Myxococcus guangdongensis: one gene and its partner. The main gene of each other region encodes a partner of the protein of the gene in region 2 in a complex. Links are inferred from orthologs where the notes say so. Each region holds a gene or a part of one and is shown on either strand. Other genes may lie near its edges.

What was found.
Region 1: the proteins of dnaG (region 2) and dnaB are in contact, whole or in part, in a crystal structure (PDB 2R6A), measured with the Geobacillus stearothermophilus proteins. The link is inferred for Myxococcus guangdongensis from one-to-one orthologs. Residues at the interface, in WP_049624496.1 of Geobacillus stearothermophilus: Lys456, Leu457, Leu458, Pro459, Ala460, Asn463, Ala464, Leu467, Leu535, Leu536, Ile537, Ala538, Gln544, Glu545, Asp548, Tyr549, His552; in WP_033016901.1 of Geobacillus stearothermophilus: Ser13, Glu15, Ala16, Gln18, Glu91, Leu92, Asp94, Ala95, Val96, Pro97, Thr98, Ala99, Ala100, Asn101, Tyr104, Tyr105, Ile108.

Annotation. Positions count from the first base shown.
Region 1 is NZ_JAJVKW010000001.1:481,341-488,432, forward strand. Bases 3,795-6,623 are described here. They hold dnaB (replicative DNA helicase), read left to right. Parts: upstream 3,795-4,438; coding sequence 4,439-5,809; downstream 5,810-6,623. Other genes in these bases: LXT21_RS01980 (LytR/AlgR family response regulator transcription factor), read left to right, coding at 3,795-4,338; thiD (bifunctional hydroxymethylpyrimidine kinase/phosphomethylpyrimidine kinase), read right to left, coding at 6,074-6,623. Outside these bases: rpsF (30S ribosomal protein S6), read left to right, coding at 1-70; rpsR (30S ribosomal protein S18), read left to right, coding at 121-513; rplI (50S ribosomal protein L9), read left to right, coding at 540-983; LXT21_RS01970 (acyltransferase family protein), read left to right, coding at 1,160-2,332; LXT21_RS01975 (sensor histidine kinase), read left to right, coding at 2,343-3,461; more of LXT21_RS01980, read left to right, coding at 3,568-3,794; more of thiD, read right to left, coding at 6,624-6,814; LXT21_RS01995 (gamma-glutamyl-gamma-aminobutyrate hydrolase family protein), read right to left, coding at 6,811-7,092. UniProt on the Escherichia coli protein: The main replicative DNA helicase, it participates in initiation and elongation during chromosome replication. Travels ahead of the DNA replisome, separating dsDNA into templates for DNA synthesis.
Region 2 is NZ_JAJVKW010000001.1:632,749-648,866, forward strand. The notes cover bases 13,261-16,118. They hold dnaG (DNA primase), read left to right. Parts: upstream 13,261-13,712; coding sequence 13,713-15,524; downstream 15,525-16,118. Other genes in these bases: LXT21_RS02650 (GatB/YqeY domain-containing protein), read left to right, coding at 13,261-13,380; rpoD (RNA polymerase sigma factor RpoD), read left to right, coding at 15,617-16,118. Outside these bases: hpf (ribosome hibernation-promoting factor, HPF/YfiA family), read right to left, coding at 1-225; LXT21_RS02585 (response regulator), read left to right, coding at 391-777; LXT21_RS02590 (DUF2007 domain-containing protein), read left to right, coding at 862-1,308; LXT21_RS02595 (N-acetylmuramoyl-L-alanine amidase-like domain-containing protein), read right to left, coding at 1,315-2,268; LXT21_RS02600 (HEAT repeat domain-containing protein), read right to left, coding at 2,265-3,257; LXT21_RS02605 (DUF4398 domain-containing protein), read left to right, coding at 3,408-3,725; LXT21_RS02610 (OmpA family protein), read left to right, coding at 3,743-5,158; tRNA pseudouridine(13) synthase TruD, read right to left, coding at 5,364-6,389; LXT21_RS02620 (DUF4388 domain-containing protein), read right to left, coding at 6,386-7,738; LXT21_RS02625 (DsbA family protein), read right to left, coding at 7,747-8,754; LXT21_RS02630 (asparaginase), read left to right, coding at 8,808-9,869; LXT21_RS02635 (GGDEF domain-containing protein), read left to right, coding at 9,942-10,853; LXT21_RS02640 (HEAT repeat domain-containing protein), read right to left, coding at 10,912-12,501; rpsU (30S ribosomal protein S21), read left to right, coding at 12,632-12,826; more of LXT21_RS02650, read left to right, coding at 12,922-13,260. UniProt on the Escherichia coli protein: RNA polymerase that catalyzes the synthesis of short RNA molecules used as primers for DNA polymerase during DNA replication.

The DNA of each region.
Region 1 (7,092 bases), 160 kb from region 2 along the record:
CGGCTTCCGCGGCGATGGCGCCGAAGAGGCCGGTGGCGAGTCGGAGGAGGAGTCGTCCGAGGAGGCCTGAGCGCCACCCGGGACATTCTCTAGGGCCCTATCCAGGAAACGAGAAATTTCATGAGCAACGGTACGGACAGCAAGACGGGCGCGTCGTCGGGCGGCCGCAGTGGCGGCTTCGGCGGCGGTGGGCCGCGTGGTGATCGCGGCGGCGACCGCGGTGACCGTGGTGGCGACCGCGGTGATCGCGGCGGCGGCATGGGTGGTGACGACGAGAAGCGCGGCGGTGGCCGTGGCTTCGGTCGCAAGAAGGTCTGCCGCTTCTGCGCGGAGAAGGACGCTTCGGTGGACTTCAAGGACCAGGCGACGCTGAAGTACTTCGTCACCGAGCGCGGCAAGATCATCCCCCGCCGCATCTCCGGCAACTGCGCGAAGCACCAGCGTGAGGTGGCGACGGCCATCAAGCGCGCCCGTGGCATCGCGCTGCTCCCCTACAACGCGGTGGTCGGCTGAGCGCCGGTCCGCACAGGAGACTGAACATGAAGGTCATTCTGCGTGAGGACATCGAGAACCTCGGCAAGTCCGGGGAGCTCGTCACCGTGAAGGACGGCTTCGGCCGCAACTACCTCCTGCCGCGCAAGAAGGCGGTTCTGGCCAGCGAGCAGAACCTCCGTCAGCTCGAGCACGAGAAGGCGGTCATCACCGCCCGCAACGCCAAGCTGAAGGGCGCCGCGGAGGAGCAGGCGAAGAAGGTCGGCTCCATCAAGGTCACCATCAAGCGCAAGGTCGGCGAGCAGGACAAGCTGTTCGGCTCCGTCACGACGCTGGACATCGCCGAGGCCGTGGCGGCCCAGGGCCAGACGGTGGACCGTCGCGCCATCCACCTGCCCGAGCCCATCAAGACGCTCGGCAGCTACGAGGTGGAGCTGCGCCTGCACCGCGAGGTGACGGCGAAGATCAAGGTCGAGGTCGCCGCCGAGTAACGGCGCGTCGCCTTCACCCACGTCGCATCGAAGAGGCCGTCCGGGGCAACCCGGGCGGCCTCTTCATTTTCCGCCCCTCCCCTGTCCGGCTGGCGCCGTCGCCGGTCCGTCCCACGACAGACGCATGGAGGGGTCAGCGAAGGGTGCGTATCCCGGTGGGGACAGGAGGCTCGCCCATGAGCACGCCCACACCGACGACATCCCCCGAAGCCCATCACCCGGACCTGGACTGGCTGCGCGTCGTCGCCATCCTCGTGCTGCACCTGTACCACTCGGGGATGATGTTCAACACGTGGGACTGGCACGTGAAGTCGCCGGTCGCCTTGCCCGGGTTGGAGCCGACGATGGAGGTGCTCCACCTGGTGCGCATGCCGCTGTTGATGGTCATCTCGGGCATCGGCACGGCGCTGGCGCTGCGGCGGCGCTCCACGGGGGCCTTCGCGGCGGACCGGGTGCGGCGGCTCCTGGTGCCGGTGCTCTTCGGGATGCTCGTCGTCGTCCCGCCGCAAATCTATGTGGAGCGCGTGCTCCAGGGGCAGTTCCAGGGGAGCTACGCGGACTTCTACCCCTCCGTGCTCCAGTTCGTGCCCTACCCTCGCGGCGGCAGCCTGAGCTGGCATCACCTCTGGTTTGTCGTCTACCTCTTCGTCTACTGCATGCTGGCGCTGCCGTTGTTCGCCTGGCTGGGCAGCGCTCGTGCCCGCGCGTGGGTGGAGCGGGTGGAGGCGTGGCTGTGCCGGGGACTGAACGTGCTGTGGCTGGCCGCGCCACTGGCGCTCAACGACGTGCTGCTGCACGGGCATCCGGTGACGCACGGCCTGTTCGATGATCCGTTGAACTTCGGCCACTACGGACTGCTGTTCCTCGTGGGCCACGTGATGGGGCGGACGCCGCGCCTGTGGGACGTGCTGGTGGAGCGCAGGTGGGCGCTGCTCGGACTCTGGGCGCTGGTCTTCGCGGTGATGGCGCCACCGAACGAGTACCCGCTCATCCCGGAGACGCTGGGGCGGGTGGCCTTTCAGTGGCTGTTCATCCTGACGGCGCTGGGCTGGGCGCGGCGCGCCATCACCACGTCACGCCCGTGGCTGCGTCACGCCCAGGAGCTCTCCTACCCGTTCTACATCGTCCACCAGACGGTCATCATCGTGGTCGGCTTCGCGCTCCTGCGGCTGCCGGTGGGGCCGTGGACGCTGTTCGGCTGCGTCCTCGCGGTGTCCTTCCTGCTCTCCTGGGGCTTGAGCGAGGGAATCGCTCGCCTGCCCTGGCTGAGACCGCTCTTCGGGCTGAAGGCCCGTTCGTCACACCGGGCGCACGCGCTGAAGGCGGCGGCTCCGGGGCATACTGCGTGACGAGGACCTCATGGACGCCCCCACCCTCATGAAGCCCACCTGGCGTTGGCCGCGCCTGCGTGTCCGTCCGGTGCTCGTGACGCTGGGTATCAGCCTGCTCATCGGCCTGTCGTATGGCACCGCGGTGCGGCTGGACCAGTTGGCCAATGGGCTCACGTCGTTGCCCGCGTCGCGGGCCTACCTGTGGGAAATCACCGGAGCGCTCTCCGGCTGGCTGGCTGCGCCCATCATCCTGTTCGCGGCGATCAACGCGCCCACGCCGCGCGCCTCGGGATGGGGCCGCTTCGTGGGGCTGCACGCGGTGTGCTTCGCGCTCTACACGACGGCGCACATCCTCTTCATGATGGCCTCGCGCCACCCGCTCTACGTGCTGTTCGGCTGGGGGAGGTACGAGTACGGACCGCTGGGTTTCCGGCTGCCCATGGAGGTGGTGAAGGACGTGCTCGTCTACGGACTGACGGCGGGCTTCGTCATCCTGCTGGCCGCGTGGCGGAGGCGGCAGGCGCGGGCCCTGCGCGCGGCGGAGCTGGAGGGCGAGCTGCGGGCCGCGCAACTGCAGTCCCTCACCGGCCAGCTCCATCCGCACTTCCTCTTCAACTCGCTGCACACCATCAGCTCCGTCATGTACGAGGACCTGGCGCGCACGGACCGGCTGCTGAGCGATTTGGGGCAGCTCTTGCGCGCGAGCCTGGAGCGGGCCGAGCCCACGTGGACGCTGGCGGAGGAGCGGGCCCATGCGCAGCGCTTCATCGCGCTGTTGTCCGCGCGCTTCGGGGACCGGTTGAGGGTGGATTGGAACGTGGCGCCGGGCCTGGACTCGGCGCGGGTCCCCTGCTTCGCCTTGCAGACGCTGGTGGAGAACGCCGTGAAGCACAACCAGGACCGCCGCGAGCCGCTGGAGGTCCGCATCCGCGCTCGCGAGAGCGGCGGTGATTGGCGCCTGGAGGTGGAGGACACCGGGCGGGGCTTCGGCGAGAGCTCGCCGGCCTCGGGACCAGGCGTGGGGCTCTCGCACCTGGAGCAGGTCCTGTCGCTGCTGCACGACGGGCGGGCCCGACTGGAGCGGGGACGAGGGCCCGAGGGCGGCGCTCGCGTGGCGCTCACGCTGCCTCGGAGCGGCCTGCCATGACGACGCGCATGGGTCGTCGACGAGGCGCCTGTTTCCACGATGCGAGGGGGTCGTCGCGCGGCATGCCGACAGTCCACGCGCGGATGAAGGAACGGAGCCTCACGCCATGACGACCTTCCGCCTGCTCGTGGTCGATGACGAGGCCCCCGCTCGCGCGAAGGTGAAGCGCCTGCTTGAGCACGAGTCGCGCTTCACGCTCGTGGGCGAAGCGGAGGATGGAACCCAGGCCTTGGAGCGCATCGAGGCGCTCCGGCCGGACCTCGTCGTGCTCGACGTGCAGATGCCGGGGCTGACGGGCTTCGAGGTGCTAGAGGCGCTCGGCGCGGAGTCAGGCCCCGCCGTAATCTTCTCCACGGCCTATGACGGCTTCGCGCTCCGGGCCTTCGAGGCGCACGCGGTGGACTACCTGCTCAAGCCCTACGACGGCGAGCGCTTCACCCGCGCGCTGGACAAGGCCCACGCCCAGCTCGTCGGAGGCGGCGCCGAGGCGGAGCGTCTGCAGGCGCTGCTGCGCGAGGTGACCACCGCGACGCCCCGGCGCACGTTGGAGCGGCTGGTGGTGAAGTCCGGCGAGGCCTGGGTGCCGCTGCGCCTGGAGGAGGTGTGGCGCCTGTCCTCCGAGGACAAGTACGTGCGCGTCCACACGGCGAATGGCGAGCACCTGGTCCGCCAGAGCCTCCGCTCCCTGGAGGAGCGCCTGGACCCGGAGCGCTTCGTGCGCATCCACCGGGGCGACATCATCAACCTGGACGCCGTGGCCCGGCTGGAGCCCTGGACCCACGGCGACGGCATCCTCGTGCTGAAGAACGGCACGACGGTGGTCCTCAGCCGCACGTGGCGTGAAGCGTTCCTGCGCCGCTGGGGCTTCGAGGGATGACGTGGTGGGGTGGAGGACGCCTTCAGCCCACCCGTTGCTACAGGTCTGTGGCGGAAAAATAGGGGGATGTCAGAGCCGCCTGTAGAGTGGACGGGCAGCCATGGAGAACTCCCTCGACGTCAGAGACGGGCGAAAGGTCCACGAGGACCTCGCCGCCGAGCGCGCGGTCCTAGGGTCCGTGCTCGCGGACAACTCACTCATCTCCGCGGTGGGCGAAGTCGTCCACACGGACGATTTCTCCAGCCCGGCGCACGCCCAGATTTTCGCGGCGATGCTCCGCCTGGACGGCCAGAGCAAGCAGGTCGACCACCTGACGCTGGCCGAGGAGCTGAAGGTCCTCGGGCAGCTCGTCGCCGTGGGCGGCCCCGCGTACCTGATGCGGCTGGACCAGGTCGTCCCGCTGGCCTCCAACGCGGTCCAGTACGCGAACATCGTCAAGGACCAGGCGCTGCGGCGCCGGCTCGCGAACGTGGGCCGGGAGATTCAGGAGCTCGCCAGCCAGGAGACGGGCGAGCTGGAGGTGCTGCTCGACGAGGCCGAGCGCAAGGTGTTCCTCCTCGCGGAGAAGAAGCGCGAGGGAGATTTGCGTCCGGTCAGCGAGCTGATGGAGCACACGCTCGACCTGCTCGACAAGATGAAGACGGCGGCGACGGGCATCACGGGCCTGTCCACCGGCTACATCGACCTGGACAACCAGCTCACGGGCCTGCACGCCGGCGAGCTCATCATCCTCGCGGCCCGTCCGGGTGTCGGCAAGACGTCGTTCGCCATGAACATGGCGGTGCACGCGGCGCTCAAGGAGAACAAGGCCGTCGGCATCTTCAGCCTGGAAATGCCCGCCGACCAGCTGCTCATGCGTCTGCTCGCGTCCACCGCGCGCGTGGACATGAAGAAGCTGCGTGGCGGCCGGCTCTCTCCGCACGACGAGGAGAAGTTCCAGGAGATGGCGGGCGCGCTCTACAACGCACCCATCTACATCGACGACTCCGGTGGTCTGTCGCCGTTCGACTTGCGCGCGAAGGCGCGGCGCGTGAAGCAGAAGGACCCGCGCCTGTCGCTCCTCATCATCGACTACCTCCAGCTCATGCATCAGAAGGGCAAGGTGGAGAGCCGTCAGTTGGAGGTCGCCGAAATCTCCCGCGCGCTCAAGCAGCTGGCCAAGGAGCTGGAGGTGCCCATCATCGCCCTCAGTCAGCTCAGCCGTAAGGTCGAGGAACGCAAGGGCGGCAAGCCCATGCTGTCGGACCTTCGTGAGTCCGGCTCCATCGAGCAGGACGCCGACGTGGTGATGTTCATCCACCGTGAAGAGATGGAGGAAGGCGGAGAGGCGCCGCCTCCTTCGACGGGAGCCACCACCGTCATCCCAGTCGAGCTCATCGTCGCCAAGCAGCGCAACGGCCCCATCGGTGAAATCCCGCTGGTGTTCCTCGCCGAGTACACCCGCTTCGAGAGCCGCAGCCGCGGCGAGTAGGCACGCCGCCCGGTCCTCGGGTGGAGCGTTCTCACGGCGGCGCATGGCACCCGCGGGACTCGGCGCCGGAGCACGAGCCTCGCGACCAGTGAGTGGTTGCTGCCCTCCCGGGCTGCGCACCGAGGCTGGTGTAGGCCTGCTGCGCGCACCTGCTCGCAGCCCGTCTCCAGAGCGGCGCCTCCGCACGAGCCTCGCTGCCAAGGAGTGCGAGATGGCGGCCTGGGCCGCCAAGCACCGGAGTCGCCGCGGGCCCGCGGAGCGCGCCTATTCGCGGCCCGTCTTGAGATACCGGACCACCAGCCGCCGGGCGGTGCGCGTGGCCTCGTCGAGCGGTTTTCCCCGCCCCAGCTCCGTCGCCAGCGCCGACGCCAGCCGGCACCCCGTCCCGCGCTTCTCCGGGGAGCGCGCGAGCCGCGGGCCTCGCACCTCGAGCACCCCGTCGGGCGTGGCCAGCACATCGGCGAGCGCCCCCGTGTCGGGCAGGTGCCCGCCCTTCACCAGCACCGCGCCGAAGCCATGCGACAGCAGCTCCGTCGCCGCCGCGCGCGCGCCCTCCACGTCCTCCGGCACGGGCCGCGACAGGAGCCACCCCGCCTCATCGAGGTTCGGCGTGAGCACCACGCGCGGCCCCGCGAGCGACAGGTAGCGCCGCGCGGACAGGCGCGACAGCCGCTGTCCTCGCGACGTGAAGACCACCGGGTCCACCACCCACCACGCCTTCGCGCTCTTCAAGGCGCGGCTCGCGGCCTCCAGCTGCGGCAGTCCCGGCACCATCCCCCACTTCACCGCGTGCACGTCACCCAGCTCGCGCGCGGCGGTGAGCTGCGCGGTCACCACGCGCGGAGGCGACGCCGTCCAGCAGAACGTCTGCCGGCCCTGCGCCGTCTGCGCCAGCGGCACCGCCACGGGCTGCCCTCCCAGCGCGCGCACCGCGGCCACGTCCGCCAGCAACCCCGCCCTCCCCGTCGGCTCCAACCCCGCGAGCAGCACCACCCTCGGGCTCATCGCCGATGCTCACGCGCCTTCTGCACGAAGGTCTTGTACAGCCCCACGTGCACGGGAACCGTCGTGGACATGTACTCGGGATGCCACTGCACGCCCACGGCGAAGGCGTGCGCGGTGGACTCGATGGCCTCCACCACGCCATCCGGCGCCATGGCGCAGAGGGTCACGTCCTTGCCCGCCGTGCGCACCGCCTGATGGTGCGTGGAGTTCACCATCAGCTGGCCATGCCCCACCGCCTCCGCCAGGAGCGAGCCGCTGCGCACGTCCACCGGATGCTG
Region 2 (16,118 bases):
CGCCGCCTCCGTGACGTGGATGGCCGCGAAGTTCGGCATGCGCACCGTCGCCCGACACTCCTTGTCCACCCCGCCCTTGGGGCCGTTGATGTCCACCAGCGAGATGTCGATTTCCGCCGCCTCGTCGTCCGCGTACCGCTCGATGTGGCTCACCAGATGTTCCTGCAGATAGTCCCTCAGGGAATCCGTCAGGGTCAGATGCACGCCCCGCATCAACACCTTCATGGCATCACCTCCGGGGCCAAAGATGGACAGTCCCGCGCGGATGGACAGCCCATTGCCCCACGGTGAGGGACGCTCTTCCGCCCGGCTGCCCTCCGAGCGGCGCGGCACGCGAGGCGCGGCGCTCGCGGCGGACGTTTCCGACAGGTGCCAGGGTTACCCAGACGCATGGGCGCCGACCGAATCAAGGTCCTCCTCGTCGAGGACGACGCAGACAGCCGGGAGCTCCTCGCGGAGCTGCTCGAGTTCGACTTCGACGTCGTCACCGCGAGTGACGGCCTGTCGGGCTTGAGGGCCTTCGAGAGCGCGCATCCGGACGTGGTGGTGACGGACGAGTCGCTGCCCGGACTGACGGGCACGGAGCTGGCCCGGCGGGTGAAGGCCCGCTCCGCGCGCACGCGCGTCATCCTCGTCTCGGGCTACACGCAGGTGGATGGCGCCGAGCACTGCGACTTGATGCTGCGCAAGCCCATCGACGTGGAGCGGCTGAGCAGCGCCGTGGGCAGGCTGGGAGCCGAGGCCCGCCATTGGCCCGGCGACGACGCCCGGCAGTGAACGGAAGGATGGGCCCCAGGTGCCGCGACGGGACACCGGACCTACCATGTCCCTCCAGGACATCCACGGGCAGGAGGGACGGACATGAGATACTGCGCAAGGTGCGGCTCGGAGTACCGGGATGACATCGAGCAATGCTCGGACTGCCCGGGCAACCCCCGGTTGGTCGAAGCCGGAGAGATGAACCGCCGGGGCCTGCCGTTGCCCCACGAGCTGGACCAGCGCGTCTTCGCGCGCGCCGGGACGACGGACAACCCCCTCATGGTCGAGGTCTTCACCGGCATGCTCGAGGAGCGGGACATCCCCGTGCTCGTGCGCGCGGGACGCTCGGGGGTGGTGGACAAGCTGACCACCGGCAACCTGCTGCCCTGGTGGGAGATTCTCGTCCCCGAGGAGCTGCGCGAGCGCGCCGCCCTGCTCATCGAGCGCGAGCGCGCCGAGGAGGCGGCCACCACCGATGAGGCCGTGAGGGCCGCCGAGGAGGAGGAGCGGGAGACCGAGCGCTCCTCACCCCCGCCGCCCGCCTTCTGACGGCCGTCAGGGCGAGCGCACCACCGCGCTCGGCGGAGGGCTGTCCGGCCTTCGCGCCTCGAACAGGCTCACCCCGGTGACCTTCCACTTCGCGTAGCGCGAGTTGCGCGTGAGGAAGGTCTCCAGGTCCTCGTCCACCACGCGGTTGTAGCCGCCGCGCGAGGCGTGACGCAGGAAGGTGCGGTGCTTGCGCTGCACCACGAAGCCCAGGTGGGTGATGCGCGTGGCCTTGAGCGGGAGGTCCTCGCGCATCACCACCAGGATGGTGCCGGAGGGGATGTCACGCGCGTGCGCCATCACCTTCTCCAGCGGAATCATGTTCAGCGCGTACGTGCCCGTCGGCTGACGCTCCAGGGGCAGTTGGAGCGACTGCGAGGAGCGCGACTGCCAGGTGGCCTTCGTCAGCGTCTTCGTCACGCCGACGGTGTCCGCACCGCCGAGCGTGCGCGTCACGTCGCGCAGGAAGCCCTTGCGGATGTTGTTGGGCAGCCACTGCGCCTCCATGAGGTGGTTGCGGTCCTCGTACGAGGGCGTCTGGGCGTAGCGGATGTGCTCGAGCAGCGAGGCCACCTCCGGCTCGGTGTGCGCCAGCCCCAGCGCCATCGACTGCTCGACGAAGGTCAGGCAGTCCACCGCGTCCAGGCGGAAGGTCGGGTCGGGGTCCACACCCGAGCCCTCGCCCAGCGGGGACAGCACGTAGGGCGTGTTGATGAAGCGCGCGCTCATGGAGAGCAGCCGCTCGGAGAGGGGCGCTTCGGTCGCCTGGGCCACCAGGGCCGCGAAGGCGCTCGCGTCCAGGCCCGTCCAGCCGTTGGCGCGCGCGGGTGAGGCCGTGGCCGCCTGGGCCGCGGCGGAACCGGATTCGACGAGCCGCGCGGCCCCGGGCGCGGCGACCTGCTTCGAGGAGTCCACCGGCGCCTGGGTGAGGAGCGCCGCGGCCAGCACCACCGCCCACGTCATGGCGCCACGCCCGCCCTTCGCAGGATCACCTTGCGGCGATCATCCTGGAGCTGGAGCGTCTCCAGCTCCTTCTCGTAGGCCAGCTTCTCGTCGCTCTTGGCGTTCCAGGACGCCAGCACCAGCCAGTCCAGCATGGACGGGTCGCCCCCCTGGTAGAGGATGCGCGCGGCGCCCGCGGCGAGCGTGCGGTCCTTGTCCTCCAGGAGCGGCTTGAGCGCGGGGCTGGCCTTCTTCGCCACCACGCCCTCGAACAGCTCCAGCCCCTGACGCCGCTTGAAGCGGTCCGAGTCGCCGAGCAGCTTGTTGGCGAAGGCGAAGCCCTCCGGGGCCCCCAGCCGGCACAGGCCGCGCGCCGCCGCGAAGCGGGTGCTCTCCGAGTCGTTCTCCAGGAACTCCTTGAGGGCCTTGGCCTGCTTGGCGTCACCGGCCTCGCCCGTGGCGGCCAGCATCGCGGCGCGCACCTCCAGCTCCTGCTCCTCCTTGGCGGCCGCCATCAGGGCCTTGCCCACCTTGGGGTTGCGCGAAGCGCCCAGCGCGCGAGCGGCGTCCCGGCGCACGCCGCTGCTCTTGTCGGCCAGGAGCGGCAGCAGCACCTGGACGTTGCGGCTCTTGATGCGGGCCAGGCCCTGCGCGGCGTACATGCGCACCGTGCTGTCCCCGTCGCCCGCGAGCCGCACCAACGCGGGCTCCGCCGAACGCGTGTCCAGCCCCGCCAGCACCGCCACCATGTTGCGGCGGATCCGCTCGTCCAGGGCGCGCCGCAGGGACTCGGTGATGAGGTCCGCGGCGAAGGGCTCCTCGCGCAGGTAGCGCAGGCGGGAGACGGCCGCGGGCACGGCGCCGCCCTGGAGGACCGTCTGGACCACCTTCTCCGTCTCCGCCTGACGCTCGGCGCGCTTCGCGGCGGACGCCTGGGCGGACAGGGCCAGGGGGGACACGAGCAGCGTCAGGAGCAGCAGGAGGCGGGCGGGGAGGACGGGCGGGCGCACGGGAGGGGGACGATGGCAAGCCAGCCGCCGGCCGTCAAAGTCCCTGGCGCCGGGCCGCCCCCCCTCCAACAGGGTCTGCCCGATTCTTGACCCCCCAAGAGGCGATTGATACGACCGATGCCTCTGTCCCTCCTCTAGAGGCGCCACGCTATGAAGAAGCTGACGGTGCTGGTGTCGGTGGCCGGGGCGCTCGCCGCATGCGGCCCCGTGAAGTCCACCGCGAACATCCTCGACGCCGAAGTCCAGATTCAGGCCGCGCGCACGGCCGGAGCCGACAAGCTGGCTCCGTACGAGTGGACCGCCGCGAACCTGTACATCGACAAGGCGCGCGAGGAGGTTGGCTACTCCGACTATCAAGCCGGCGTGGACTTCGCGGTGAAGGCGTCGCGCTTCGCCAACGAGGCGCGCGAGAAGGCCATGTCCGTGTCGGGCAGCAGCGACACCGACGAGAGGACCCCGAACCCGTGACGCACCGAGTGCTCCCGATGACGCGTCCCTGCCTTGCGGCGCTGCTGTCCCTCTTCCTCGCCAGCTGCGTGAGCGGCAGCAAGATTCGCGCGGACACCCAGGTGCTCGCCGCCGACGTCGAGCGCGCCCGCCGCAGCGGCGCGCTGCGCTGCGCGCCCGTGGAGCTGGCCACCGCGGAGGCCCACCTCGACTTCGCCAAGGGCGAGCTGAGCCAGGGCAACAGCGGCCGCGCCGCCTCCCACGTGCGGCTGGCCGACACGGCGGTGGACCGGGCGCTGGAGCTGTCGAAGAGCTGCGGTCCCCGGCAGGTGCTGGTGCGCGAGCGCCCCGAGGCCCCGCAGGCGACGACGCCGACGACGCCCGAGCCCCAGAAGCCGCCCCAGGTCGTGGTCCGCATCGAGGAGACGGACAGCGACGGCGACGGCGTGCTGGACAAGGACGACCCGTGCCCCGACCAGGCCGAGGACAAGGACGGCTTCCAGGACGAGGACGGCTGCCCGGACCCGGACAACGACAACGACGGCGTGCTCGACGCCAACGACAAGTGCCCCAACGAGCCCGGCGTCCTGGAGAACCAGGGCTGCCCCGCGCTCGCGCCGACGGACCGCGACGGCGACGGCATCAACGACAACCTGGACAAGTGCCCGGACCAGCCCGAGGACAAGGACGGCTTCCAGGACGAGGACGGCTGCCCCGACCTGGACAACGACAATGACGGCGTCGTGGACACCCAGGACAAGTGCCCCAACGAGCCCGGCCCCATCCAGAACCTGGGCTGCCCGGACCGGGACAACGACGGCGTCAACGACGCGCAGGACAAGTGCCCGGACGAGCCCGAGGACAAGGACGGCTTCCAGGACGAGGACGGCTGCCCGGACCTGGACAACGACGCCGACGGCCTGGCGGACGCCCAGGACAAGTGCCCCAACGAGGCGGGCCCGCCGGAGAACTCGGGCTGCCCGGACAAGGACTCGGACAACGACGGCGTGGTGGACCGCCTGGACGCGTGCGTGGACGAGCCCGGCACCAAGGAGGAGCGCGGCTGCCCGAAGCAGTACAAGAACGTGGTCATCAAGAAGGACCGCATCGAGATCAAGAAGCAGATCCTCTTCGGCTCGGGCTCCGCGAAAATCGTCGGGAACAAGCAGAACAACGCCATCCTCGACGACGTGGCGCAGGCGCTGCGTGACGCCCCCTGGATTGGGAAGGTCCGCATCGAGGGCCACACCGACTCGCTGGGCAAGGACGAGGCGAACCTGAGGCTGTCGCAGAAGCGCGCCGACGCGGTGATGGCGCAGCTGCTGCGGCGCAACATCGACCCGGGTCGGATGGAGGCGGTGGGCTTCGGTGAGACGCGGCCCATCGGACCGAACACCACCAAGGCGGGCCGCGCGCAGAACCGCCGCACGGAGTTCAACATCATCACGCAGTAACTTCCGCCTCCCGCGGAAGCAGGCACAGCGCCTCCCGGGCTTCGTCCCGCGGAGGCGCTTCGCTTTTCAGCAGGGCCGTCGTCGCGGCGGGCATGGGCACCCCCAGGCCCTTGGGCCCGGGAATGGAGCCTGGCGCGAGGCAGCCCTCGCCGGCCGGCGACATCGGCGCGGTGCGGGCAACGCCGCACCGCAGAACGCCCCGAGCTCAGTCGTCCTTGAGCAGCTCGTGGAGGACCTCGGTGGCGTACGCGCCCCGGGGCAGCTCGAAGGTGAGCCACAAGTCCTCGCCCTCGGGCGTCAGCTCGGGCGAGCCCAGGCGGACGCGGTACGGCCTGCGCCCTCCCTCCGTCTCGCCGCCGCCGCGCTTGAAGTCCTCCAGCGTGACGCCCTCCCCCACGAGCAGCTTCGCCTCGACCTCCGCCACCTCGCCCGCCGAGGCCGTCATCTTCGGACCGAACAGCGGCCCCGCCGGGCTCACCTCGAACGCGGCGACGCGAGGCCCGTCGACCTCAGGCGCCTCGCACACGAAGAGGCCCCCCGTCTCCTCCTTGCGCAGCACGTCCCCCAACAGGGCCGTGGACAAGGTGCCCGCGCGCAAGCGGTCCGCGAGCGCCCGGTTGAAGATGCGCGACTGGAAGGCGGAGAGGTACAGCTTGCGCTGGAAGCGCTCCGGCCGCTTCGGCAGGCGCTGCCCCAGCACCAGCAGGCGCCCCAGGTCCGCGTTGTCACCCGCGCGGCCGAAGCGCTGCTCGCCGAAGTAGTTGGGCACGCCGCCGGCGGACAGCCGCGCGAAGGACTCCCGCGCCGCGCCCACGTCGCTCACGCCGCGCAGGCGCAGCCGGAAGCGATTGCCCTTCAGGTGCCCGGTCCGCAGCTTGTTGCCGTGCCGGCGGGACCACAGCACCTGGACACCATCCAGCGCGAAGTCGCCCAGCTTGGGCTCCGCGCGCGCGGGCACCGAGATGAGCTGCCGCGTGACGGCCTGCCGGTCCTTCATGCCCGCGACGCCCACGTCGTCCTCGGACACGCCCAGCGCCTTGGACACCGCGCGCACCACCTCGCGCGTGTCCCGGCCCCGCTTCTCCAGCCACAGGTAGAGGTGCTCGCCCTCACCCGACGGCTGATAGGCGGGGAGCTCCTCGACCTCGAAGTCCTCGGGGACCAGCTTGAAACCACCACCACAGCCGGGGACATCCGCCGTCAACCGCGGCCAATCCGAATCCGTCGTCACGAGCCCTCGAGCGTCGCCAGCAGCTTCTTCACACGACGGGCGAGGTCCTCGTCCGCGCGCGACTCCAACAGCTCACCGGCCTGGAACAACAAGAAGAACATCACGTCGCTGAGCGCCTGCTTGAAGGAGGCCAGCGGCTCGGAGCCCAGCTGCGACTGGTGCCGCTCGAAGGACTCCATCAACTTCGCCTCGGCCAGGCTGCCATCCGCCTGGAAGGCGAGCCCCTCCAACACCGGCGAGGACGACAGCGCCTGCCCGGAGAGCGCGGCGTTGGCGGCGGCGATGAACTCGCGGTCCATGCCCTGCTTGGCCACCTCGTCGCGAATCTCGCGGAAGATGAAGTTGAACACGCGCGCCGCCGGACGCGGGTCCACCGCGGGCGCGGGGCTCGCCGCCTGCGGCTTCTGCGCGGGGGCCCCCTGCCCCACCGGCGGTCCCTGCGTGGGAGCGCTGCCCGTCGCGACGGCCGCGGGCCCCACGGGCACCAGCAGCGGCTTGTCCGTCACCGACGCGAAGCCGCCCTCGAGCAGGCGGAAGACGACCTTGGTGATGTCGAACTCCGACAGCCGCGCCGCGTGCCCCAGCTCCAGGATGGTGCGGCGCCCGTCGACCAGGCCCAGCACCCGGTCCTCGTCCTCCTCCAGCTTGCCGTCGGAGGCGCGCTTCTTCGCCACGTACAGCCGGCCGTGGGGGATGCGCTTGCGGAAGTGCGCCATCTCGTCGATCTTCCGGATGCTGTCCATCAGCAGGCTCTGGGTGGAGAGCTGGATGGAGTGATTCGCCTTCTCGTCCAGCGGCTGGTCGATGAGGAAGAAGCTCCCCTCCCGACACAGCACGATGGCGTGGAAGATCTCACTCACCTGGTGCGTGACGCACTTGAAGAGGTCGTGCGCCTGCAACAGCCCCTTCTCCACCAGCGCGCGGCCCACCTTGGACGGAGGCTGGCCCTTGAGCGCGGCCTCCACCTGGGGACGCTCCACGTAGCCCAGGCGCACCAGCACCTCGCCCAGCCGGTCGGCCGGGTCATCCGAGGACGCGCCCCGCACCTCGCCGTCGCGGAACGTCACCGAGCGCTCACCGCCGGGCGAGTGCACCCGGATGATGCCGCTCCAGCGCGACTGGCTGAGGAAGGCCATCAGGTCCGACAGCGGGAAGCCGCCCGCGTCGCCGGAGAGCACCACCCGGGGCGCGGGGATGCTGCCGCCCTCGCTCGGGCCCCGGGAGAAGATGAGCAGGTCCGGCGCCGTGGGCATCAGCGCGTACGTCCCCGAGCGCCCCGCCAATGGAGAGGGGCTCTGGCGATCCTCGGGGACGAGTTGCCCCGCGTCGATGCGGAACCGTTGCGTCATCTGCCGCGTCAGTCAGCCGCCCAGGCGTTCTTGTTCGTCACCCACTCCAGCTCGTCTTCCATGCTGTGGGTGAGCATCTCCTCCTGGATGAAGCTCAAATCCAGGGCCCGGCCGTTGAAGTACACCGACGGCGTGCCCGACAACCCGGCCGCGCGGCCCTGGTTGCGGAAGCCCTCCAGCTCCTGCTTGTACGAGTCCGACTTGAGCACCGCCGCCAGCCGGTCCTCCTCCAACCCCAGCTTCTTCGCCAGCGCCACCAGGGCCTCGGGCTTGAGGTTGTCCTGGTTCTCGAAGAGCGCGTCGTGCATCTGCCAGAACTTGCCCTGATCTCTCGCCCACAGCGCCGCCTGGGCCGCCGGCACCGCGTTGACGTGGTTGGACAGGGGGAAGGGCAGGTAGCAGAAGCGCACCTGGGAGGCGTTCTTCTTCGCGAAGGCCTCCAGCACCGGCCGCGCCTTGGCGCAGTACGGGCACTCGAAGTCGGAGAACTCCACCACCGTCACCGGGGCGGACGCGGAGCCCATGCACATGCGCTCGTCGACCTTGAACTTCGCGCGCTGCTCGCGGAAGGCGCCGTAGTACTGGGACAGCTGGACGATGACCTCCGTGGCCGGGCTGCCCTCGGACACCATGCGCGCGGCCACCCGCGCCATGCGCTTGGCGTGGCGGCAGCCGGTGTGCGACTTCAGACAGGCGCCCAGCGTGTGGGGGCAGCCGCAGTAGCAGAACTCATCACTGAGGACGGTGGCCAGCTCCCGCTTGGAGACCGCCGACAGCGAGGAGAAGTCCATGCCGGGGATGCCGGAGAGCGCCTGGGAGGGGTCCGCCGGCGGGGCCGCGGGCTCCGGAGGGGGCGCGGGAGGCTTGGCCTGGGCGGCCGGAGCGGCCGGCGCCTGGGTGGAGGCGGGCGCGGAGCCCTCCGGGTTCTTGCAACCCGAGCCGGTCAGCGCCGCGGCGACCAGCAGGGGAACGACAGGCTTCCAGCAGGAGAGGAGCACGCGGCGGGTCTTAGCCACGCGCGAGGGGCTTGTAAAGCAACGCAAGCCTTGCCAAGGAGGGCCCCTTGCCCATGCCCAGAGTCCTGCTGCTGCACACCGGAGGCACGTTGGGGATGGCCGGAGGTCGGCCCTCCGCCCTGCGCCCCGCCGCCTTCTTCAAGACGCTCAAGGCCCGTGTCCCGGAGCTCTTCCAGCTCGCCGACATCGAGCTGCAGCTCTTCAGCAACCTGGACAGCTCCGAGATGCAGCCCGAGCTGTGGCAGCGCATGGCCGCCCACCTGCACCACCAGCTCCAGGACTTCGACGGGGCCGTGGTGACCCATGGCACGGACACGCTCGCCTACACCGCCAGCGCGCTGTCCTTCATGCTGCGAAATCCGCCCTGCCCTGTCGTCCTGACGGGTTCGCAGCGGCCCTTGGGCGAGGTGCGCTCGGATGCCCGGCTCAACCTCATCGACGCGGTGCTCTCCGCGCTGCAGGGGCCGCGCGAGGTCACCATCTGCTTCGACTCGCACCTGTACCGGGGCAACCGCACGCGCAAGGTGAAGGTGTCCGAGTACGACGCCTTCGAGAGCCCCAACTGCCCGGTGCTGGGCACGCTCGGCGTGGACGCGACCTTCGAGCCGGGCCTGCGCGCCCGAGGGCCCTTCAAGCTGTACGAGAAGCTGGATCCGCGCGTCTTCATGCTCAAGGTCTATCCGGGGTTGGACCCGGCCCTGCCCCTGCAGCTGTTGCCGCATGTCCGGGGATTGGTGCTGGAGGCGTACGGGGCGGGCAACTTCCCCATCGCCCCGGAGCTCGGACGCTCGCTCATGCCCCTGTTCGTCCAGGCGAAGGAGCGCGGCGTGCCCGTGGTGGTGGTGAGCCAGGCCCACCGCAACGGCGTGGACCTGAGCCTGTACGAGTCCGGGGCGGCGTCCCTGGCGCAGGGGGCCATCGGTGGCGCGGACATGACCCCTTCCGCCGCGCTGGTGAAGCTGATGCAGGCCCTGGCCTACCACCCCCGCTCCCCGGAGGCGCTGGCGCGGTTCATCCAGACACCGGTGGCGGGAGAGCTGAGCGTCGGACGTAGGACAGTCGAGCCGGAGGTGCCCAGCCGGCCCCGGACGACGCGGCGGATCCACGCGGGATGAGCGATTGGGCCGCGTGGAAGCCGGCAGCATGCTTGCCGCCATGAAAAAACGGCCCATAAGATGGGTGTTGCGATGTCCGAGGAGAAAACTTCCGTCCATTCCATTTCGGACCTGCTGGGCAACGCCCAGCGGCAGAGCGCTTATTTGATTGTCATCAGCGCCAAGTCCGCGGCGGGCATCGGCCGGATGTTCAAGCTGGACCGCTCCGAGGTGGTGCTGGGGCGCAGCTCAGAGGCGCAGTTCCAGGTGGAGGACGACGGAATCTCTCGCAAGCACGCCAAGGTGGTGGCGCTCGGCGACGGGCGCTTCCAGTTGATGGACCTGGCGAGCACCAACGGCACCTACCTCAACGGGCTGAAGGTCAACGCCGCCCCGCTGTACGACGGCGACAAGATCCAGATCGGCTCCAACACCGTCCTCAAGTTCTCCATCCAGGACGAGCTGGAAGAGCAGTACCAGCGCAGCATCTACGAGTCCGCCACCCGCGACGGCCTCACCCGCGTCTACAACAAGAAGTACTTCCTGGAGACGGTGCGCAAGGAGTTCAGCTACTGCCTGCGCCACCGGGTGCCGCTGTCGCTGGTCCTCTTCGACGTGGACCACTTCAAGAAGATCAACGATGCGTACGGCCACCCGGCCGGGGACTACGTCCTGACGCGCATCGCCCAGCGGGTGACCGACACGGTGCGCACCGAGGACCTGCTCGCGCGCTACGGCGGCGAGGAGTTCGCGCTGATGCTGCGCGAGTCCGCCGAGGACCAGGCCCTGGCGTGCGCCGAGCGCTGCCGCCACGCGGTGGACAAGGCCGACTTCGTCTTCGGCGGCACCCCCATCAAGGTGACCATCAGCCTGGGCGTGGCGACGCTCCTGGACTCGGACTTCACCCAGCCCGAGGACCTCATCGCCGCCGCGGACAAGTACCTCTACCGCGCCAAGCGCGCGGGCCGGAATCGCGCCGACGCCAAGGCCATCAGCGGCCCGTGAGTCGTCGCCGTCGGGCGCGGGGTTCCCTCGCGCCCAGGCGTCCTGGCCCCCGCGGACGTCAGTTCCCGAAGCCCAGCTTGCGCAGGCCCGAGCGGGACACGTGCTTGACGTGGGTGTCCGCGTCGCGGGCCGCCGCGTCGGAGAGCGCCGCCGCCGCATGAGGCCCGCCCAGCCGCCCCAGCGCGAGCGCCGCCGCCACCCGCACATCCGACACCGGGTCCTCGCGCAGGCACGCGGCCAGCACCTTCACGTGGGCCGCGCGTCCGATGGCCTCCAGCGCCCGGGCCGCCGCGGCGCGCACCACCGGGTGCTCCGAGCCCAGCAGCTCCGCCGCCAGGTCCCCGCGCGTCGACTGGCGCTGCCCCGCGACGACATCCAGCGCGGCGGCGACCACCTCCGGCGAGGCGTCATCCAGCGCGCGCTCGGTGGCGTCCAGCACCTCGGGCTTGCGCACCGCCAACGCGCCGAGCACCCGCACCGCGCCCGCCCGCACCACCGGCTGCGCGTCCTTCAAGAAGGGCGACAGCGCGTCCAGCCGCAGACCCTCACCCTCGCGGCAGTCCGCAAGCGACGTCAGCGCCTGACCCCGCAGGGGCGCGGGCATGCGCGAGTCCCGGGCGGCCTCCAGGAAGAAGCTCCCACAGCCCTTCTCCCGCTCCATCGCCTCCAGCCACGGCCGGGCCACCGCCAGGTCCTTGCCCTCCAGCCTGCGCTCGGCGGCCACGCGCAAGGACGTGCCCTCCGACTCAGCCAGCCGCCGCGCCGCGGAGCCCCGCACCTTCCGGTCCACGTCCGTGAGCGCGCGCTCCAACTCCTTGCGCGCCAGCGGGCCATAGACGCCCAAGGACAGCACCGCCGTGTCACGCCGTTGGGGCTCGGGCGCCGTCAGCTCCGGCTGGAGCGACTCCAGCTCGCGCGAGTACACGGCGAAGAGCCGGTTCACCAGCACCTCGTCCGCGGGCCTCGCCTCCTCCAGGAGCAGCCGCCCCACCGAGGAGTTCAGGCGCAGCGCCACCGCCTTGAGCGCCGAGGCGCCAATCCCATCCGACGCCTCGGGCCGGGACGCGGTCGCATCGAGCAACACCCTGGCGGGCCGCTTCCCCAGGAAGGCCCCCAGATGCGCGAGCGCGGTGCCCCGCTCCCGAGGGTCCTCCGAGTACAGCTCCACCTCCAACGCCTGGCGGAGCACCTCCCGGCGCGCCCACACCCGCGCCGCCGCCTCGGGCCCCCGGGCCCCCGCGTCGCGCAGGAAGGTGGCCGTGGACTGCCCTGACTCCGCCGCCGCGCGCGCCGCGGTGAGGCAGGCGGGCAGGTCCGACGACGAGGGGGAGCTGGCCACCCACTCGGCCAGCACGCGCTTCTCCGTCAACTGCCGCGCCTTCGCCTCCGCGCGCACGGAGGCCCAGCGCACGCGCCAGTCACCATCCTTGCGGGAGGAGGCCAGCGCCTCGCGCGGCATCGGCCGGACGTTGCCCAGCGGCGCCACCCACGAGTCCACCCGCCCGCCCGACAGACACGAGCCGCACACCCGGGCGCGCAGCGCGCGGTCCGCCACGTGACGCTGGCAGGAGTTCCAGCAGTCGGTCGTCCCGGTGCCACCACGCTGACCGGTCGCCAGCAGCACCATCAGGAGGAGGGCAGGGCTCACGCAGGCGACACTCTAGTCCAACCGCCCGCGGCTTTTCCCGCCTGCGTCCTTGCGTTTTACCGGCCACTGGGACATACCGCTCCCCTTCGAAGTACGCACACATTGACGCATGACGGAAGGAGGTGAACGCATGCCCGGTATCCGAGTGAAGGAGGGAGAGTCCATTGAGAGCGCCCTCAAGCGCTTCAAGAAGGCCACTGAAAAGGCCGGAATCCTTTCCGAGATCCGCAAGCGCGAGCACTACGAGAAGCCTTCCGTGAAGCGGAAGAAGAAGGCCCTCGCCGCCAAGAAGCGCGCGGTGAAGAAGGCCCGCAAGTCGTTCTAGTTGCGAGGCCGGCGTGTGAGCCGGGGCGCCCAAGTCAGGTGCCCTGGCTCCCGTCGTCTGCAATCCCCCGAATCCCAGCCAGCGGAGTTGCGAAGATGGCCACCCTCAAGGAACGGCTCGACGCGGACCTCAAGGACGCGATGCGATCCAAGAATGAGCTGCGCACCACCGTCATTCGGGCGATCAAGAGCGCCGTGAAGTACAAGGAAGTGGAGCCCGGTGCCTCCGCCCTCGACGACTCGGGCGTGATGAGCGTCATCACCACCCTCATCAAGAAGGGCCGCGACTCCGCGGACCAGTTCAAGGCCGCCAACCGGCCGGAGCTGGCGGAGAAGGAGGAGGCCGAAATCGCCGTCCTCCAGAGCTACCTGCCCCAGCAGCTCACCCCCGACGAGCTGGTCGCCGCCGTCCAGGCCGCCATCGTCGAGGTCGGCGCCAAGAGCGCCAAGGACATGGGCGCGGTGATGAAGAACCTCTCCCCCAAGCTCCAGGGCAAGGCCGAGGGTCGCGCCATCTCCGAGGCCGTCAAGGCGGAGCTCGCGAAGCTCGCCTGAAGTCCCCTGTCCCACCCCTTCGGAGGCCGCCCGGCGTATCCGGTGGCCCCCCGGAGTGGAAGGCTCGGGGTGAGCGGAAACTTGCTCCCCCGGCCCCCCGTCATTAAGTGCCTGGGCCAGCCCTGGCCTATCGCCCCTCTCCAGGGGAGATAGCCACCGGGCCGTAGGAGCCCCAACGTGTCCCCACACCCTCACGACGCCTCGCGCTTCCGGTCCTCCGCCCTGCAGGGTGGGGAAATCCACCGGGTTGGCGACCGGACGGGCGACGTCAGGCCCGGCTGGCAGGATGTCGGCGGTGCGCCCGCCCTGACGCGGGCCCAGGGGTGGGCGACATGATCCCGGAACACAAGATCCAGGAAATCCTCGAGCGGGTGGACCTGGTGGGCCTCATCTCCCGGCACGTGGAGCTGAAGAAGTCCGGCCGGGAGTGGAAGGGGCGCTGTCCCTTCCACCAGGAGAAGACGCCTTCGTTCTACGTGGTGCCGGAGAAGCGCTTCTATTTCTGCCATGGCTGCCGGGCCAGCGGCGACGCGGTCTCCTTCGTCCAGCGCTACCTGGGCAAGACGTTCCTGGACGCCGTGCGCGATTTGGCGCGCGAGCTGGGCATCGACCTGGAGGCGCAGCAGGACCCCGGCATGAAGGAGCGGCAGCAAATCAAGGAGGCCACGGACCTGGCCGCCGAGCACTTCCGCTCGCTGTTGTGGCACCAGGACGAGGGCCGCTCCGCGCGGGCCTACATCGCCAGCCGCGGCGTGTCGGATGAGACCGCGCAGGCCTTCGGGCTGGGCTGGGCGCCCCACGCGTGGAGCCTGCTCGCGGAGCGCTGCCAGAAGTCGGGCATGCTGGACTGGGCCATGAAGGCCGGGCTCGTGCTCAAGCGCAACACGGGGGACGGCTGCTTCGACTTCTTCCGCAGCCGGCTGATGGTGCCCATCCGCGCGCCGGAGGGCAGGCCCATCGCCTTCGGTGGCCGGCTGGTGGGCGCCGACGAGGGCCCCAAGTACCTCAACTCGCGCGAGTCGCGGCTGTACAACAAGAGCGAGACGCTGTTCGGCATGGACCTGGCGCGCGACGAGCTGCGCAAGCGCAAGTCCGCCATCCTCGTCGAGGGCTACTTCGACTGCATCGGCTTGCACCAGGTGGGCGTGCGCCACGCCGTGGCGCTGTGCTCCACCAACCTCACCGCGGGACACATGCAGCTGCTCAAGCGCGCCGAGGCGCGGGAGCTGGTGCTGCTGCTCGACGGAGACTCCGCGGGGCTTGCGGCCGTGGAGAGGCTCGCCGGCCCCCTGCTTGCCGCCGGGGCAACCGCTCGTGTGGCGCTGCTGCCCCAAGGGGATGATCCAGACACCTTCGCGCGTCGTGTGGGGCAGGACGGTGTGGAGTCGCTCATCGAAGGGGCGCAATCCCTCACCACCTACCTGTTCGCCACCCTGCTGCCCCAAGGCAAGGCGGCCACGTTCGAGGAGAAGATGGCGGCTCTGGAGCGACTCAAGCCCGTGGCGGCGCAGGTGCCCGTGGGGCTGGTGCGCTCGTCGCTCTTCGCCGCCCTGGCCGAGCACTTCGGCTGGCGCGCCCCGGACGTGGAGGCCGCCCTCCGCAGCAAGGTCCCCACGCCCAAGCCCGCATCCTCGGGCACTCATGACGCCGCCGCCGCGCCTGCCCGCCCGCTCCCCGAGAAGCCGCCGCCTCCCATGGAAGCCCTCTACGTGGCGGCCGTGCTGAGGGAGCCCCGGCTGCTCGGCCGCGACCTCTTCCGCGTGTGTGACGAGCTGTCGCACACCGGCCTTCGAATGACGCTCATGCACGCCACCTCCGGGCGGGGCGCCAATGACGCCCTCTATGAAGCCTCCGAGGGCGTGAAGCGGGCCATCGAGACGTCCTGGCGCCAGCTCCCCTCGGAAGGACAGGAGCTGGAGCAGGCGTTCTCCACCATCTGCCAGGAGATCATGGTGCGGCGCATCAACGAGCGTCTTGCTTATATAACCCGTGCGACGGAGCAGACGCTGGGCGCGTTCGACCTCACGGAGGAGACGCGCCAGCTCCAAGCGGAGCGGGTGGAACTGCTGGCGCTCAAGAAGCGTGTCCTGGAGGAGCTCAAGCCGGCCTCCGCGGGAACAAAGGCGCCCATGCAACCGGTTTGAGTTCGCGTTTGTAAGAAACCCTGACTTTGCGGTAGATCGGCCGGCTCGCCCCTGGCCTCAAGCCCCTGAATTTCTTAAGGAGAAGTACCCGAATGCCGACGCAGAAGCCCTCGAAGGCGTCCGTGAAGCCCACCAAGAAGAAGGTGGATCCGGTGATCCGCAAGAAGAAGGCTCCGGACAGTCCCGCGGCGAAGGGCGCTGGGGTGAAGGCGGGCGAGGAGGAGCAGGAGACGCTCGAGGCGAAGGAGGCCCCCGCCGAGGCCGTCGTCGAGAAGAAGAAGAAGAAGGGCGTCGCCGCCGTCTCGGAGGACGTGGACCCCGAGGAGGCCGCCGAAGAGGCCGCCGCCGCCGTCGAGGTGGACCCGGACGCCGTCGAGGACGACGTCGAGGAGGACCCCGTCGCCGAGCGCAAGGAGGTCAAGGACCTGCTCGCCCAGGGCCGCGAGAAGGGCTTCCTCACCTACGACGAGGTGAATGACGCGCTGCCCGCCGACATCGTGTCGTCCGATCAGATCGACGACGTGATGAGCATGTTCGGCGACAACGACATCGAGATCGTCGACGCGCAGAAGGCCGCGCAGAACAACGAGATCA